One region of the Paenibacillus sp. VCA1 genome, then DNA from elsewhere that is predicted to be linked to it. Evidence: riboswitches for the same ligand, from Rfam matches in the RefSeq annotation. Region 1 holds a riboswitch; each other region holds the start of a gene.

Region 1 (4,199 bases):
ATGACGTTCCGCAGAATCATGGTTTTTTCGGCCGTCGTGTTTTTGCTCGGCATGTATTTGCTTGCCACCATTACGCCTGACACGTCCCGGACCTTACTCACCCTGTATATGATTATTACCGGTTTCGGCATCGGCTTCTCGTTTTCCGTGCTCAGCATGTCGGCCATCCAGGGGATGGAGGCTCGGCAGCGCGGCTCGGCGAACTCGACCATTTCCTTCCTGCGTTCGCTTGGGATGACGATCGGGATCACGATTTTCGGCATCATTCAGCGCAATGATTTCAAGAGCCAGCTGACGGAAAAGCTGGGAGACGCGGGAAAAGCGATGCCTGCAAGCGCCGACCCGCAGCATTTGCTGTCGCCCGAGACGAGGGCGCTCATTCCGCAGCCGGTCATGGAAAAAATCAGCGCGGCGCTGTCGCTTTCCGTCGACCATGCATTTTTATGGGCGCTGCTCCCGGTATTTTTTGCCCTGGTATCGGTGTCGATGATGGGAGCGGGGCGGATGCAGTTCGCCAAAGGGCCTTCGCCGGCGTCGTCGAAATCGAAGGCATAAGGGATCGTTGAACTTATTCTCCATTCCGGTTATTGGTTTCTGGTCGACAAGGGCTCCGGATTGGGTAATACTTGAATAAAATACGGTCAACAGTAGGAGGCTGGTCAAGGATGAAGGTTATCATTACCCAAGAGGAAGCCGTGGAAAAGGGAATTTGGTCCGAAGTCATGGGCATGTTCGGCATGGATGACGAAGATGAGGTGTGGCCGGCCGAGGAATTTATTTTGACCGAGGAGCAGGCGCGCAAGCTCAAACTGATTCCTTGACGGGACATGGCGACGATCGCACGGGAGCGGCAGAAATACGAAGAAGGTGGAAGGCATCGCAACGATATATACCGTAAATCTTAAAGATTGGCAGGATGGGGCGCATATTCGGAGGCTGCTTGCCTACTTGCCCGACGAGGTAAGGACCCGGGCCGCAACATACAGGTCGGAACGGGATGCGGACCGCCAGATCGTTTCGGATGCGCTGAAGCGGGTGGCGGCTTGCATGGAAAACGGTCTTCGTCTCAACGAGATCGAGCTCTTCAGGGATGGTTTCGGAAAACCATCCCTGAAGGGCTTTCCGGACTATTTTTTTAACGTGTCCCATTCCATGGATTGGGTGGTGTGCGCCGCAAGCGCAAAAGGAATGATCGGCGTTGATGTTGAACGCGTCGGCGGCGCCGAAGCGGAAGCAGCCGAGCTGTGTTTCACACCGCGGGAGCTTGCGGAATGGAAGATGCAGCCCCCTGAGAGGAGGGATGCTTTCTTTTATGAGTTATGGACGCTCAAAGAAAGTTATGCCAAGGCCGTCGGCCAAGGGCTTTCGATCGGATTATCTTCGCTGGAAACGATCCGGCATCAAGAGACGGCGCATATCATGCGACAAGGCCGGGTCGATTCCGGGCTGCGTCTGCGGCTTGTTCCGCTGGACCCCGACTACAAGTGTGCCGTCTGCATGCCGGCCGACGAGCGAACGGTCCAATGCCGCCGTTTGTTCCCGGACGAGATGCTGGCTTGCATGAAGTCGTTTGACGGTCATTCAGACAGCGATGTACGGCGCATCTTCCATTGATAACCTATGGAATTTCCCATAATTTCGGGATATAGACACTTATATTACCTCTTTATGGAAAGATCTAACCTGTACTTTATATTTAAACATGATATATTTAAAGTGTATTTTCAGATATTTCATTTTATTTTCTGTAAAATCTGAAATATTGTACTTTGAAAACTCAAGCTAAAGGTAAACCTGCCGAAAGTCAGGGACACAAAGCTAAAGGGGCTTCGAGCGTCAAGATTCCCGATCTTTACGCCATGCCAGCCAGCTGCCGAAGATGTTTTCGCAATCGAAGCAACTCTACTCTCGGCAAGTAGAGTTTTTTTGTTTTTTATTTTTTAACGATCCAAACCTATGAAGAAGCAAAGGAAAGATGAACATGACGGTGCTAACAACTGGAAAGTCGAATTTGGATGAATGGAAATGGTATGTGAACCAACTCGAGGAACGGACGATCCTGCGCATTCATTCCGGAAAGGCGTCCATTCCGATGCTGAAGGTAACGCATCCTTGGCCGGAGGAAGCAGGTCGGAATATCCGCCAGGCATGCGAAACCGCGGGGGTTGATCCGAGCGCGCTGCTAAGCGCGGCCTGGAGCGTTCTCCTGATCCGGTATTTGCGGAGGGAGGAGGCGGCGTTTGCCGTGATCGGTTCCGCGGAGCGGGCGTACCCGTTCATTGCGAAAGCGGATGGGGCGACATCGCTCGGAGCGCTCGTGACGCAGGTATCCTCCGCCATGGCCGAGCATGAGTTGAAATCGTCGACGTTCGGGGAAATCGCCGCCCTATGCGCCGGCTCTGATGAAGGATCGGCTGTGTGCAATACGGCCGTTTTGACGGGTGACGGCTTCCGACATGAGGAATTGCAGGGGAAATTTGATCTGGCCGTCTCGCTGAACGGGGAACGTGCCGGCGGTTTCGCAGTTTGGTATGCGGACGGCGCGTTTTCGGACGAATTCATTCGCCGGATGTGCGTGCATCTGCAAAACGTCATGACCGCCTGGGCCCAAGCTCCGGACATGACGATCGGCAGCGTTCGGCTGCTTGCGGAAGATGAGGAAGCGCTGTTGGCCGGTTGGAATCAAACGGCCGCTTCGGCCGGATTGGACCGGACGGTCCACGGATGGTTTGAGGAGAATGCCCGAAAAAATCCGGATCGGGTCGCCGTGGTTTACAAAGGCGAATCTTTGACTTACGGCGAGCTGAACGAGCGGGCGGACAGATTGGCCCGGATATTGGCACGCAAGGGTGCGGGCCGGGAACGAATCGTCGGCATCATCGCGACGCCGTCCCTTGAAATGATCGTCGGGACGCTGGGGATCTTGAAATCGGGAGCGGCTTATATGCCGATCGACCCCGCCTATCCGGCCGACCGCATTTCATACATGCTCGAAGACAGCGGAACGGAGCTGCTTGTCACCGAGCCCAAGGTGAAGCTGGACGGACAAGTCCGCTTCCAAGGCGAGACGGTCTGCGCGGCGCAGGCATCCGTGGATACAGTTCCTGAGGTGGCTGCAGGCGTCGAAACCCTAGAGGCCCGTGAATACCCGGGACCGGATGATTTGGCTTACGTGATCTATACGTCAGGTTCGACGGGCCGTCCGAAAGGCGTGACGGTCGAGCATCGCTCGCTTGTCAATCTGTGCGCGTGGCATATCCGGGAATTTAACGTGACCGACCGGGACCGGGCGACAAAATATGCGGGTTTCGGCTTCGATGCCTCCGTATGGGAGATGTTCCCGTATCTGGTGTCGGGTGCGGCCATCCACGTCATTCCCGAAGAAATTCGGCTGGACTCCGGAAGATTACATACATATTTCAAACAGAACGGAATTACGATCAGCTTTTTGCCGACCCAATTCTGCGAGCATTTCATGACGCTGGACCACCCGACGCTGCGGGTCCTTCTGACGGGAGGGGATAAACTGAAGACGTTCAGCAAGCAAACGTACGACCTGTACAACTGCTACGGACCGACGGAAAACACGGTGGTGACGACTGCCTATAAGGTGACGGAGCTGTCGGCGAACATTCCGATCGGCCGTCCGGTCGATCATGTGAGAGTTTACATCGTGGACGCCTACGGCCATCCGCAGCCGGTCGGCGTCGCCGGCGAGCTGTGCATCGCCGGAAAGGGGCTCGCGCGCGGTTATTTGAACCAGCCGGAGCTGACGATGCAAAAGTTTGTTCCCGGAGGCACAACCGGAGAAGAACGTTTGTACCGCACGGGCGATCTGGCGAGATGGACGGAGGACGGCGTCATGGAGTTCCTCGGACGGATCGACCATCAGGTGAAAATCCGCGGCTTCCGGATCGAAACGGGCGAAATCGAACATCGGCTGCTGCAGCATCCGAACGTGTCCGAAGCCGTGGTCATCGATCTCGAGGACGCCTCGGGCGCCAAATATTTGTGCGCGTACGCAGTGGCGGACGGAGCGTTTTCTTACGGCGAGATGAAGGCGTTTTTGACGGAGCAGCTGCCGGATTACATGGTGCCTTCCAAGCTGGTGATGCTGCCGGAGCTCCCGTTGACGGCCAACGGCAAAGTCGACCGGCGCGCGCTTCCGGCACCGGAAGTTTCATTCGATGAAGAAAACT
Region 2 (4,199 bases), on a different contig from region 1:
CCTCATCAAGTTGGCTTTCAATCTCGCGTAAACGTTTCTCTGCTTTGGACACGCACGAGTTCCCCCTGTCTTTCAAAATTTTGCTACTTAAACTTCTTCTCTCTTACTCGCTTTCCCGTACCGCTCCAGCGCCTTCGTCGAAGCTTCCGCCATCCGCCTTTTAACGTAACCCCTTCAGGAACGGGAAATCGATCCGCGGCTTTAAAGGATGTTGATGTTCAATAATCGGGTTTTGGACGCCATCCCGGCGCTTTCCAAGGTTTGTTTGGAAGGCGCATTATCATACGAGCACCCGCAGACCGGGACCAGGTTGTGGTCATAACACCATGCCTTCAAGTGATGGATGATCGTTCTGCCGATTCCTTGGTTTCGGTGCGACGGGTTCGTAAACATTCCTAGACTCCCATACCCGTCAAGCAGTTTGTTGCGTTCCACAATGCCGATTCCAAGCAAAACCCCCCCTTGGGTAAACGTGAACAGCTCCCCGTTTTCAATGCGCTCCTCCACTTTACCAATGAAGTCCTGGCACATTGTTGCGATGTTAGCAGCATCCCGGCCAACGGCAGCTTTAAATTCCCCGTGGGGATATAATTTGTCGGCCGGGATGTTCGTTTTGGCGTCCTGGAAAAAATAAGCCTGTTTTTCGATCTTGACCTCAAGGTCCAGGGCCAAACTTAAAAACAGCTCGTCGCATGTGGGAACCAGCATGGATTGCACGTGATGATGGCGTATAACGTTGTTGAAAATCTCTTGGGATTCGGCAATGTACGGAGGGTCCAAATAAAACTGCGTCAGGCAGTGGTCGCTATTCACGGCGTAATATCCTGCGGGCGCGGCAAGATGGCTGATTTCATAAAAATCGGAATCCAGGATTCGTTGTTCCAAAAAGGAATCGATCGGAGAGCTTAGCGCCCCGACGTATTTTTGGATGGAATGGGCGATGTCGCGTCGATTGCATGCTTTAGAAACACAACTCATGGATATGCACCTCAAATGTTTTATTTGATCGCCAACGCTAGAAGGTGGATCTTACATGAAAAGTTCTCCGCATGTCCGCCAAACACCTCTTTTGTTCCCTCCTGGCTGGAGCGATGAAAACAGGCTCGGCATGAACCCCTGAACGAAGCGTTCGGGGGTTTGCTGCAATTAATGAACATGCCGCTGCTTCCATCGTGCATGCCATTCCAGGATTTTTGGGGGAATGGCGAGCTCCAGCTCCTGCACCCTTTTCGCAAGGAGCCAATATTGTTCTTCCACGCCGGCCTGGTCGCCGGAGGCATCGTATAGTTTCATCAGGGTCAGATAGGTTTCCTCGCGGTCGGGCAGCTTTCTTTGGATGCGAAGATTGACATGAATCGCCGCTTTCGCATTGTCGTGATCGATATAAAACTCGGCCAGATGTTGGGCGTGCTGCAGCCATAAGAGCCGGATCCTTTCCCGTTCGTATTCGGCCCACAGGTATTCATACTCTCCAAAGTAGTTCCCTTCGAACAGCTCCATGACCTGCTCGTGTTCATCCACGTTCGTGACGTCTACGGCATCCAATTGCTTGAGCCGCTGCTCCCATTCCTCGGTATCCACTCGGGCTCCCCCGATGGTCAGGCGATATCCGGATTCGAGTTCTCCTTTGATGATGCGGATCATCGTCAGACCTGCCTTGGACAGGGTTTGGCGGATGTGATAGATGGTCGTGTACAGCTGCTGCGTCGCCCGGGGCACATCAAAATCGGGCCACAGGAGCTCGGTCAGCGTGCCGCGATCGACCGTTCGCTCGCGGTGGTGAAGCAAATAAGCGAACAACTCCTGAGCTTTGCTTGTGCGCCATCTCAATGCCTGCGGCTCCCTGCCGGGCATTTTGAACCGAAGCTGGTTGAAGCACAGGAAAAGCGGCGGTTTGTTTTTTTCGGAAATTTCAGGGTCTTGCTGCAGCCTTTCCCGCAGGCGCTGAACCGTTTGGCGCAAACGGTCCATTCGCACCGGTTTCATAATGTAGTCCAGCGCATAAAGCTCAAAAGCGCGTACGGCATACTGGTCGTAACCCGTCACAAAAACGATTTCAGCGCCGGGAACGGCCGCCTGCAATTGTTCGCCGAGCTCGAGGCCGTTCATCTCCGGCATATGGATGTCGAGAAACACGACGTCCGGCCGCTCTTTTACCGCTGTTTCGACCACATCATACGGGTTGGAACATAAACCTACGATGTTCACGCCGCCAATATCGTATTCGAGCTTCTTTTTAAGATATTCCAGAGCTAACGGCTCGTCGTCGACTAGTAAAGCCCTCATCCTGATTCCACCTTTATTCGTATTGCCTTCCTTCCGGATTGAAGGAAAAAGAAAAAAAACTCCGTCAAGCAGCATGGCATGCTGAATAAGACGGAGATTTCCGTCGCATTCGGCAGCTGGCTGGCATGGACATTTGCTTCAATGGCAAATCCTTTAGCCCCTATAGCTTTGCGTCCCCGTTTTTCAAGCGGGTTTGCCATGATCGTGCGAGCATATATTTGAGGAAGAAGTGAGCAACAAGAGACAGTATATAGGAAGCATCTGAATATTTTCTGAACTTGATCCGATCGTTCGGACTACGACGAAAATCTCCGCCGCCTCTTGCAATAAAGATCAGGTAATACGAGTTGGCATAAGTACATCCTTGCCGCCAGCAGTACTTAAAAAACTTCAAAAGCTCTTGATTTCCGAATGTGATTTTCATATACTCATATACATAGCATTACGATACATCGTAAATCTATGTATTGAGGAGACTGCCATGACAATCAATAAAGAGCTGCTGAAAGGCAGCACGGCTATTTTAGTGCTCACGGTGTTGAACAAGAAAGAGATGTACGGCTATGAGCTGATCAAAGAGATCGAACGAAGTTCGGAAGGGGTATTTTCCATGAAGGAAGGAACGTTATACCCTATCCTGCATACGTTGGAGGCCGAAGGCTGGTTGGATGCCTATTGGAGCACGCATGAGGGGCGCAAGCGCAAGTATTACCGGATTACGGATCAGGGCCGGGGTCAATTAAAAGAAAAAACGCAAGAGTGGGTACAATTCCGGACCGCGGTGGACCGGGTCATAGGGGAGGGAACATAAGTGCGTCAGCTTGAAGAACATGCGGTTATTGCCGCCTTTTTGAACCAAGTATGCAAACACGTTCGCGCCAAGGAACTGCATGCGGATATCCGCGAGGAGCTTTCGTCCCATGTAGCTGACCGAATGGAGATTCTGCTTGGGAAAGGAATGCCGGAAGAAGAAGCTGCCGCGGAGGCGGTCCGCCAGATGGGGGACCCGAATGAGATTGGACGCAACTTGCACCGGGCGCACAAGCCGGCAGTAGAATGGAAGATCCTTGTTATTATAGCGGTTATGGCGCTCATAGGCATCTTCGGAGTATTTACCGTCCAGCAATCGGGAATGTACCCTCAATTCGGCGGTGCGCTTTTCGAGAGAAAAGTACTGTTTACCCTTATGGGCATGGTTTGCCTGATGGCCTTTTATTTTGTCGATTACCGAAAAATACAAAAACACTCCGCAACGCTGTTTTACGGGATGTTACTTCTGATGTTGTTTACTTTATATGAAGGAATCGATCTTAATGGAAGGAAAGTATTTCTTGCGTTCGGTAATTTTGGCGTCAATATGATGGCGATCTCGCTTCCGATTCTTATCTTGGCGCTGGCGGGGATGAAGCAGGCCAAAGAGTGGCGCGGAGTGGAACATCTTTTTCAGCTGATCGGCAGGGGAGTGATTCCCGTCTTATTGTTCTGCCAAGGGTTTTCCTGGTTTTATGGGTGCATCTATCTGGCGTCCTTTTTCGTGCTGACTTGGATGACCAAAAGGAACGGTATCCAGTTTCTATTGCTGGCCCTTCCGCTGTTGTCCTTATACATATTTGCCCTTACCCAAGTCGGGCAATTATATCATCGTCTTCACGCCTACCTATATCCGGTGTGGGAAGACAGCTATCAATTGATACAAACCAAAGCGGCGATTCATTCCGCAGGCTGGTTCGGACATGGTTTTGCCGCGCGGCTTGACACGCTCCCTTATGCGTACGGCGACTCCTTGTTCCCGTATCTGATTTATTGCTTCGGCTGGGGATTCGGCATACTCATCGCGGGACTGGTCGTTTGGTTTATCGCCCGGTTCTGGAAAATGAACGCCCTCATCCAAGATGAATATGCGAAGAGAATCC
Region 3 (4,199 bases), on a different contig from region 1:
TCGGCCCGTGTCGATGTCGCTCCCGGATTCAGACGATCCCCGTCGCCCTTGATCAACCCGCTTTGAATCGCGGCCTGTACGGACGGCTTGGCCCAATCCCGAACCGATCCGGCGTCCTTGTATCCTGCAAGGAGATCGCTTTGTTCGTCTTTACGAAGGCCTGCCGCATTCGCCAGCATGACCATCATTTCCGCCCGGGTGATCGGCGCGTTCGGCTTGAACAGGCCGCCTTCATACCCTTGGATCCATCCCGCTGCCGCCGCCTGCTCGACCGAGTCGGCCGCCCAATGCCCCTCAGGGACGTCGCGGAAGGAGCGGCGATTCTCAGACTGCTGCGCATCCAGTCCGGCGGCTTGAACGAGCATCTTGGCGAATTGGGCGCGCGTCACCGGCTGTCCGGGCGCAAACGCTCCGTTTTCCATGCCGTTCACGATCCACCGGGAGGCCAGCACTTCCACTTCCGCTTTCGCCCAATGGCCGTTCATGTCCTTAAAGGATGGCGCATACAGGAAAATGCCGTATAAGCCCGGCTCTTGAACCTTCGCGCGTACCGTTTTCCATAACGCGTCGACCGTTCCCCCGCAATACACCCAGCGTTCCGCGCTTTCGTCAAAGCGGTAAATGCCTGCGCGGTTTGCCGCATCGGCATTTTTCAGCGGCTCATCCAACTGGAAGGTTAGCAAAGCTGATTTCAAAGGTTTCGTGTCTGCGGTCCACTTCCACGCCACGCCGGTCCAGGTCATGCCGCTCGCGAGACGGTCGGACGGAAGGCTGCCGATTTTTTCAAGCGTAATCCGGGTATCGGAAGCGAACGCTCCCTGGCCGAATTCAAGCTGGAACGCTTGTCCCTTCGCCGCCACGCCTCCTTTTGGCCCGATAACGATGCCTTCAGCCGGTATGCTCCCGGTTCCGCTGCCGTTTGCCGGCGTGGCTTCCGTTTTTTCGGTCCGGATAATATCACGGCTAACCAGCGTTCCGTTGTTGACGAATGTCAGCTTCTCCCCGTTAAAGCCGATAAAAGCGGTAGGTTTCGTCAGGCCCAAACTGAAGATTTGCCCGCTTTTCAGATCGGCTGCCCGCATGATCGCCGCATCGCCGGAAGCTTCCAGCCAAACGGCCGTTCCGTGGGAGATACTCATTTCTTTATACTCGCGTTGCCCTTCCTTGGCCGGCTTCGTCAAATCGACCGGCTGCGGGCTGTTGCTGCTTATATCTATGTAGACGTACTTCCCGTTTCCGTCCAAATCTTTTTGTTTCCACAAAATTTCTTCGCCGTTAAATGCAAAACGCTCCACATATTCGGTATATGGCAGGTCGACGATTTTGTTATGTTTGCCCGTGGCGACGTTATATTCGTATAAATCTCCGTCTTCGCCGCCTTTGTAGACAACGCTTCCGTTCTTTATCACAGGATCCCGGCCTCGCCCCAAATCGGTTAACTCTCCAGTTGCCAAGTTGTACAAGGTCATCGTATAGGAAGGAAACGTCTGCCAGACCACGAAATCGCCGTCCGCCAGCGGCGTGCTGTTTTGTCCCGTATTTTTGTTCAGCTTGGTTTCGGTTTTCGTGCTGACATTGTAGCTGTATACGTCCCAGTTCAAATTGTCGTCGGTGCCGCCGTCATTCCGCTTATCGATCCAAACGACGACCGCTTCCCCTTTGCCGTTGATCCCGACGGAAGGAGAATCGGTCAATTTTCCATGGGTCGTGATCGCTTGGCTTTGTCCGGTTTTCGTATTCCCGTAAAAAATTTGCCCTTTCAGCTTGGCGCTGTTTCCGCGCCACACCGCATGTTCGCCCGAAATCCGGATGTTTGCGCCGCTAATCGATAACGGGGACGTTTCGTCCTGGTAGGTGAACACGGTTTCCGCTGAGACCCGCTGCACCTCCGGAATGACTCCCCCCAGCAGTCCTGCCGCAAGCAGAGCTGCCATCCATTTTTTAGTACTACCCCTCATGTTTTTCCTCCTTAAGACAGCAAAAAACCAAGCACCATGAGCAACCCGGCTGTCAGTCCATGAATAGGCTTCATGGAGTAAGACCCGTGGCTTTGCGTCCCCGACTTTCGTACGGGTTTGCCTTTGTTCAAGCACCTGGTTTAGCGCTTTCTGCGTAGTTCTTTGAATCTATTTTTAATCAAGATTATATAAATAGTTACAATAAGTTACAATATGTAATGAAATATATGGTTCTTAGAGACTTAATTTTCGTAATTATGATTTGCATAAATACGAAAATTGGGATGTCTGCTATTTCTAGTCCATTCTTTTAACAGAGAGTAAACAAACTGCAATTTGCCGTGCAGGCCTTCCTGCTAAAAAAAGAGTCGGAAGCCGGAATTTCTTGAAAACTCGCCGTTTATGCAACATTTTGCGTTAACGCCCCGTCTGGAACGATGAAAGGCATGCATCATTTTCCAATGCAAGTTTGGCAAAAGTATTTCGGAAATGAGCAGCCGACTGGTAACCAAAACGTTCGTACAAGCTCACGCATATAGGAGGAATGACAGATGAATAAAATGTACAAAGTGCTCGCGACCGCATCCATTTTGGCTCTGGCAGCCATGCCCGTGGCGGCAAACGCGCAGCAGCTCCCTGCCCAAGCGGTGCAAAAGGAAAACGCCAACAAGCAAACCGACGTTAAAAACGTTCCGGCAACTTGGGGACAAATCACGAATTTCGTGCAAGACAAATCCGATAAATTCATTACCGTGACCGGACGCGGACTCGCGCCGACCGATCAGGACGAAATCATCCTGGCCATTACGCCAAAAACGAAATTCATCGACGCCAAAGGCAAAACCGTTCCTCTGCAAAAAATCATCGACGGGCGCAAAACCGTCAAAGCTTTCTATAGCCCGAACATTACAAAAAGCCTTCCGGCCCGCGGAACCGCGCTGACGCTGGTCGTTCAGGACCAAAGCTTCTCGGCTATCGACGGTAAGGTAACCGAGGTAAGAGACGGCCGCATTTTGGTAAAAGGTACTGACCTTTACAACAAACACGACGAGGAAATTTGGCTGCATTTCGCGGATAAAGCGACGATCATCGATCAAAACCGCAAAGCCATTGCCGCCGGAGACATCAAGGAAGGCATGAGCGTGAGAGCATTTTACGGTCCGGCCGTTGCGATGAGCCTTCCGCCGCAATCCGGAACGAACTACGTGATCGTGAACACCGAAGACACCGGCAGCGGTGAAACCGGAAGTGAGGATCAAGAACTGAAAGCCGGTACGGACGGCATCATCACCAATACGGCGGACGGCAAAGTGACCGTCATCGGCAAGGCCCATGAAAAGGGCGGCGTCAACTACGTCGTTCTCTCCGTCGATGACAAAACCCAAATCGTCGACGAAGACGGGAAGGCACTGACCAAGGATGCCCTGAAGGCGGATACCCGCGTGGACGTTTACTACAGCGACATCATGCTGATGATTTATCCGGCCCAAACCCATGCCGGCAAAATCGTGGTGAAAAAAGCGGAAACGGTCAAGATTGAAGGTACCGTCAAAGCTTCGGATCGCACATCGGCCGATCAAGTCTATGTGAATGTAGGCTCCGATGATTCCATCGACAACGACGTCATTCTGAACATCTCGAAGGATACGACGATCATTCCGACACTGGGCGGCGAAACCGCGCTTCGCGCGGGCACCAAAATCATCGCCTACCATTCTCCGATCATGACCAAGTCGATTCCCGGCATCACAAACGCCGAAGTGGTGATCGTGACGTCCGACAAAGATGCGGTACAGCCTAAATAAAAAAAACGTCTATCGATGTACATCCAAGGCAGCCAGACCGCGTTTAGCTGAAGATTTACTTGCGATATAAGGATGGCGAGTCTCTAGCATATACCTTCTTATATCTAAAAACTTGCCTAAACGCGCCAAAACCCGGCCGATTCTTCTGATGAATCGGCCGGGTTTTTTATGGCCGGACTGTATATGAAAGACCGTATGCAGACATGACCACCGGACGCACGGGCGGGATGTTCGCTTACATTCGACGGGGGTTAGGTGACTTACGGCCGATGCCGGTTCGTACGGCGCTCCCTCAATCCGTCCGCTTCCTTCCGGCGAGAGCGACCGTCATCGGAATGATGAGCATTGTATAAAGTCCGAGCACCGTCATGCTGAGGATAAAGGCGCTCGTGTAGATGCGCGCATTCGCCTGCGAAACGCCGTCCGCGAACAGCCT
Region 4 (4,199 bases), on a different contig from region 1:
ATTGGACCGTGTGCCAATTGGTGTCCGAAATGACTCCGAACTGACCGACAACCTGACCTGCAGTATAATGTCCTTGGTCATCACCTTCGGCATCCGTCACCGCTGTGCCGTCTACGCGAAGCGTGCCCGGAACATATTCCAGCCCTGCCGGAATCGCGTCGGAGATCACCAGATTCGTGACCTGACTATCTGCTGCCGCGTTTCGGGTTTGAATCGTATATAAAAGCGTATCTCCTACTTCCGGATGGGCCGAATCCATGTTTCCAGCCGCTTTTTCCTGAAGCGCAGCCTTTTTATTCGATTCAAGCACGGGAACCCGCGGATAAATGTTGATCGTCGTCGTCGGCTTGTCCGGAACGTCGATATTGTCCCCGACTACCGCTGCCGTATTTGCAATATCCTTGCCTGCCTGGCCCGGCAGCACTGTCACTTGAAACGTGACGGTGTGCAATGCGGTATCTTTAATGACACCAAACTGACCGACTACCTTGCCTGAGGCATAATGCCCTTTGTCGTCCCCTTCAGCATCAGTGACAGACACGCCGTCCACCTTTAAACTGCCCGGGACATACTGTAGCCCTGATGGAATTGTATCCGAGATAACAAGATTACTAATGAAGCTGTTAACCACTTTGTTCCGGCTCTGAATCGTGTATAGAAGCGTATCTCCTACTTCCGGGTGGGCCGTATCCGTGTTACCTGTCGCTTTTTGTTGAATGGTTGCCTTTTTCTGAGATTCAAGTTCAGGAGGATTAGGATCGAACTTCGGCGTAACTTCCGATGCCAGATCATAAATCAATCCCCCTGTCATTTCTCCGATGTAAGTGGTGCTCAAAGTATCACGGTTAAGTATATAGAATTTCGGATTACTCAGCCCACCGACGATTAATATATTTCCGTTAGGTAAAAAGCTCATTCCTCTGAACCCATTCTCTACAGGGACACCATCTGCAGAAGATATGGCGATACTGCGAACCATGGTAGACGTTCTTGGGTCCAACTGAACTAATGAACTGTCTTCGTAAAACCATAGATAACCATTACTATCAAAAACCAAATCGCCACCCATATCCTGGTATGACGGGAGACTATAATTCGTTATTTCATTTGATTCCTTTTGTCCCGTAGATAAATCATAGGTTCCTATATAAACCTTACCGTTATGTCCATATACATAATAATATTTCCCATCAAAAATGACAGAACTCCCGGCTATACCCTCCACTTGTGATACAAACTGGGCTGTTCCGTTTTCATTAATTCTGTAAAGTTTAGAAACAGGATTACTGCTGTAAGAATAAGTAGCCGCATAAAAAGCTTTCTCATTCATTGCTACTGCCAATCCGTTTAAACCGGTATTTTCGGTAACACCTGTTATAGTAACACTAGCCTTTGGAGTAGCAGTTGGATTATTGCCATCAAATTGATGGAGTGTCATCCCCTGGATACCATACGAATCAATTTTATTAATCGTTAATGTCCCTGCTGCATGAATTGCACCTGGCGATAAAGGGAGTCCCACGCTAAGGATAAGCAAAAGTACAGAAAACTGAATAAAGAGACGCTTTAATAAATTGGTTCGCTTCATAGAGCGGTCATTGTGCAATTGTCTCCCCCCAAATCATACTTAATTCGAAAGCTCTGATCGTTGATAGAGCGATCATTCCTTCGCCGTCAATCTTTCCAATTTCAGAAAATTACCTTATAGAACTCCTTCCCTCCTCTTTCTTTCGTCTTTTTTATAGACAGGGCTCGAAACCCCAGCTATCAAAATAGTTAAAATTTTAAATATTCAGAAAAAGAAAACCCCCGTCCATAACAGACGGAGGCTTCCGTCGTATTCGGCAGCTGGCTGGCAGTAGCATTTGCGTTTTACAGCAAATCCGTTAGCCCCTATAGCTTTGCGTCCCCATTTTTCAATGGGTTTGCCATGATCGTACGAGCTTATATGTAGTTGAAAAATTTAACATTTACTTAAAAATATAATATATGCGAATCGTAAGTTAGGGACTAGAGTCTCATTTTGCAATATTTCCTTCGTTTTTGTCGTTTCTACTCACCGCTCTATTAGAAAAAACGGTCTGCTTTTGGAAAAATAAAGAGAACCGGCCAATTGGCCGGCTCTCCGGTTATTTTCTCAAGTACATCGATAACGTCCTTTACGTACAGTGCCTCGCCGTCTTCGGCGGCATCAACCCGGAAAAGACAACGCATTCTCGGCGTACGGATCAAAGCGGTTTATCGACATCGTAAGCCCGTTATAAAAGGTATACACATCTCCCGTATACTTATCGACCCAAAAATCATACATCATAGGGATGACGTAATACCTGTCGTTCTCCGATTCGATTTTCAAATGTGTAATGACATTCCTCAAAATGGCCTTGTCATCTTCCCTACCCGGTTTCTCGTTCGCGGCAAGCGGAACAAATGGGCCGAATTTTGATTCATAAGCGATAACGAATTCCTTTTTGGCTTTGTCGATGGCAGCCTCTTTGGAAAGGATCTTGGCATCGCTTGGATACCGGCTGATCATTACATGCGGCAGTCTGGGAACCATATGCGGCTGCGAGAGATCTTTTCCATTAAAATAATCCACTTTGGCGCGCAAAGCTTCGGCCACAAATCTCGCAGGCACGTAGGTGCTACGGTGTATGATTTTTGGCGCGACAGTCATATCGACTTTTTTGCCGTTTACCTTGGCATGCGTGGAGTGCATGAATAATTCGACCGTTTGGCCGCCATCGGCAATCGTGACTTTTTGGGCTTTGGAATCCCACTTGATTTGAGCCCCCAAATGTTCGGCCACGATTCGGACCGGCAGCAGCGTCCTGTTATTTTCCGTCACCACATTCGCATTTTTGATGATGGAGCCGTTGATAAATAATCCTACAAAATCTTTGCCGATGGACTCTTGGCCCGAATCACCATAGCGGATATAAAATTCGGCATCGACTCCTTTTTCATACGGATAAATGGAGATTCCGGCGACATTCGTCGGGGGCACGGCCCCCTCAGCCGATGCATACGCAGAACAAGCCGACCATAACACCGATGATAACAGCATGGATAGAACCAAACGTTTGAGCACCACCATCGCACCTCTTTTTCCTATTTTTAGATGAAATGACTCCCCGCATCGTCATGACTAAAAATGAACTGCCCTGATTGATAAGCTCCTAATGGAAAGTCTTCATCTAAGAGACGGTTTAGCACCCGTTTGGGTTACGAATGGAAGTGCGCAGGACTGTACCAATTTCATGGATCCGGTCGGAAGCATCAGAGCCGCTGCTTGTGCGCCATACGCCAAGCGTCGAGCTGTTTTTGCACTTCGGCACGAACCTCGTCCAGACCGGCCTGCTTCAGTTCCTGATTGAACTTCGGCAGTTCGGTATCGATATCCACGCTGCCTGTCATCAGGCTCGGGTAATATTTTTGCCATACCATCTCGATGTTCTGCATCTGGATCGGCATCATGGATAGATCGGGCGTAAAACCCAGCATGCTGGATTTAACGACTCTTGCGTTGGAAGAACGGAACTGATCCCATTTATTCAAAGGGTCCGGAAACGCGCCGCCCATCGTCTTCAAAATGAACCAGTTGCCCTGAGTATACGTGACCCCCGTGTAACCGGGCGTTTCATCCGGGATGGGATTCCCGCTGGCGTCCTTCGGAGGAATAGGCACGACTTGGCCATTCTCGTCCAAGCTGTAATGCACGCCCTCTATCCCATAATTGAACAAATTGCGGACTTCGGGGTCCGTATTGAGCAAATTCAAAAATTTAATGGACTCTACGGGGTGCTTGGTTTCCGCGCTGACCGCCATAATGCCGCCCCGCAAAGATTCCGTCGTGACGAGCTCGGGCGTTACGGCGTTCGCCACCACCTTGTAGCCGCGGTCCTTGCTCCAGCTGTTTACCGCAAGTGGGCCGCCGTCGGAGGCTTTCCAGAACAACTTCGAACCTATCTTCAGCTTTTGATTCTCCCGTAAAGCAGCATCTTCGTTGATGTAGCCCGCCTTATAATAGCGCCGCAGCGTATTCAGCACTTTCCGTGCTTCTTTCGTTTCGAATATATTCACCACGGGAGCGTTTGGATCTAAGGACTTCACCATCAAAGGCAGCTTCTTGTCTATGACGTATTCGTAGCCGTCCAAGGCGAAGAAGTTCTGCGAGTCCTTGTCCAGCTCCATGGGCA

Evidence for each region. Region 1 has a riboswitch for cyclic di-GMP ahead of RJP21_RS06935 (non-ribosomal peptide synthetase). Riboswitches for the same ligand answer to the same signal wherever they lie in the genome.
Region 2: another riboswitch for cyclic di-GMP. It lies ahead of RJP21_RS00540 (response regulator); the one in region 1 lies ahead of RJP21_RS06935 (non-ribosomal peptide synthetase).
Region 3: another riboswitch for cyclic di-GMP. It lies ahead of RJP21_RS01580 (S-layer homology domain-containing protein); the one in region 1 lies ahead of RJP21_RS06935 (non-ribosomal peptide synthetase).
Region 4: another riboswitch for cyclic di-GMP. It lies ahead of RJP21_RS00455 (Ig-like domain-containing protein); the one in region 1 lies ahead of RJP21_RS06935 (non-ribosomal peptide synthetase).

The regions. Positions count from the first base shown of each region.
Region 1 covers NZ_JAVLSX010000003.1:44,990-49,188, reverse strand. The annotation lists gene RJP21_RS06950 (MDR family MFS transporter) at 1-555, shown strand, start outside; gene RJP21_RS06945 (hypothetical protein) at 666-821, shown strand; gene RJP21_RS06940 (4'-phosphopantetheinyl transferase family protein) at 868-1,614, shown strand; cyclic di-GMP riboswitch class I at 1,778-1,878, shown strand; gene RJP21_RS06935 (non-ribosomal peptide synthetase) at 1,982-4,199, shown strand, end outside.
Region 2 covers NZ_JAVLSX010000001.1:109,630-113,828, forward strand. The annotation lists gene RJP21_RS00530 (hypothetical protein) at 1-52, opposite strand, end outside; gene RJP21_RS00535 (GNAT family N-acetyltransferase) at 202-978, opposite strand; gene RJP21_RS00540 (response regulator) at 1,147-2,286, opposite strand; cyclic di-GMP riboswitch class I at 2,395-2,494, opposite strand; gene RJP21_RS00545 (PadR family transcriptional regulator) at 2,768-3,097, shown strand; gene RJP21_RS00550 (FtsW/RodA/SpoVE family cell cycle protein) at 3,098-4,199, shown strand, end outside.
Region 3 covers NZ_JAVLSX010000001.1:382,380-386,578, reverse strand. The annotation lists gene RJP21_RS01580 (S-layer homology domain-containing protein) at 1-1,958, opposite strand, end outside; cyclic di-GMP riboswitch class I at 1,995-2,090, opposite strand; gene RJP21_RS01575 (peptidase) at 2,510-3,763, shown strand; gene RJP21_RS01570 (MFS transporter) at 4,056-4,199, opposite strand, start outside.
Region 4 covers NZ_JAVLSX010000001.1:86,747-90,945, reverse strand. The annotation lists partial or broken gene RJP21_RS00455 (Ig-like domain-containing protein) at 1-1,606, opposite strand, end outside; cyclic di-GMP riboswitch class I at 1,841-1,940, opposite strand; gene RJP21_RS00450 (copper amine oxidase N-terminal domain-containing protein) at 2,192-3,097, opposite strand; gene RJP21_RS00445 (ABC transporter substrate-binding protein) at 3,280-4,199, opposite strand, start outside.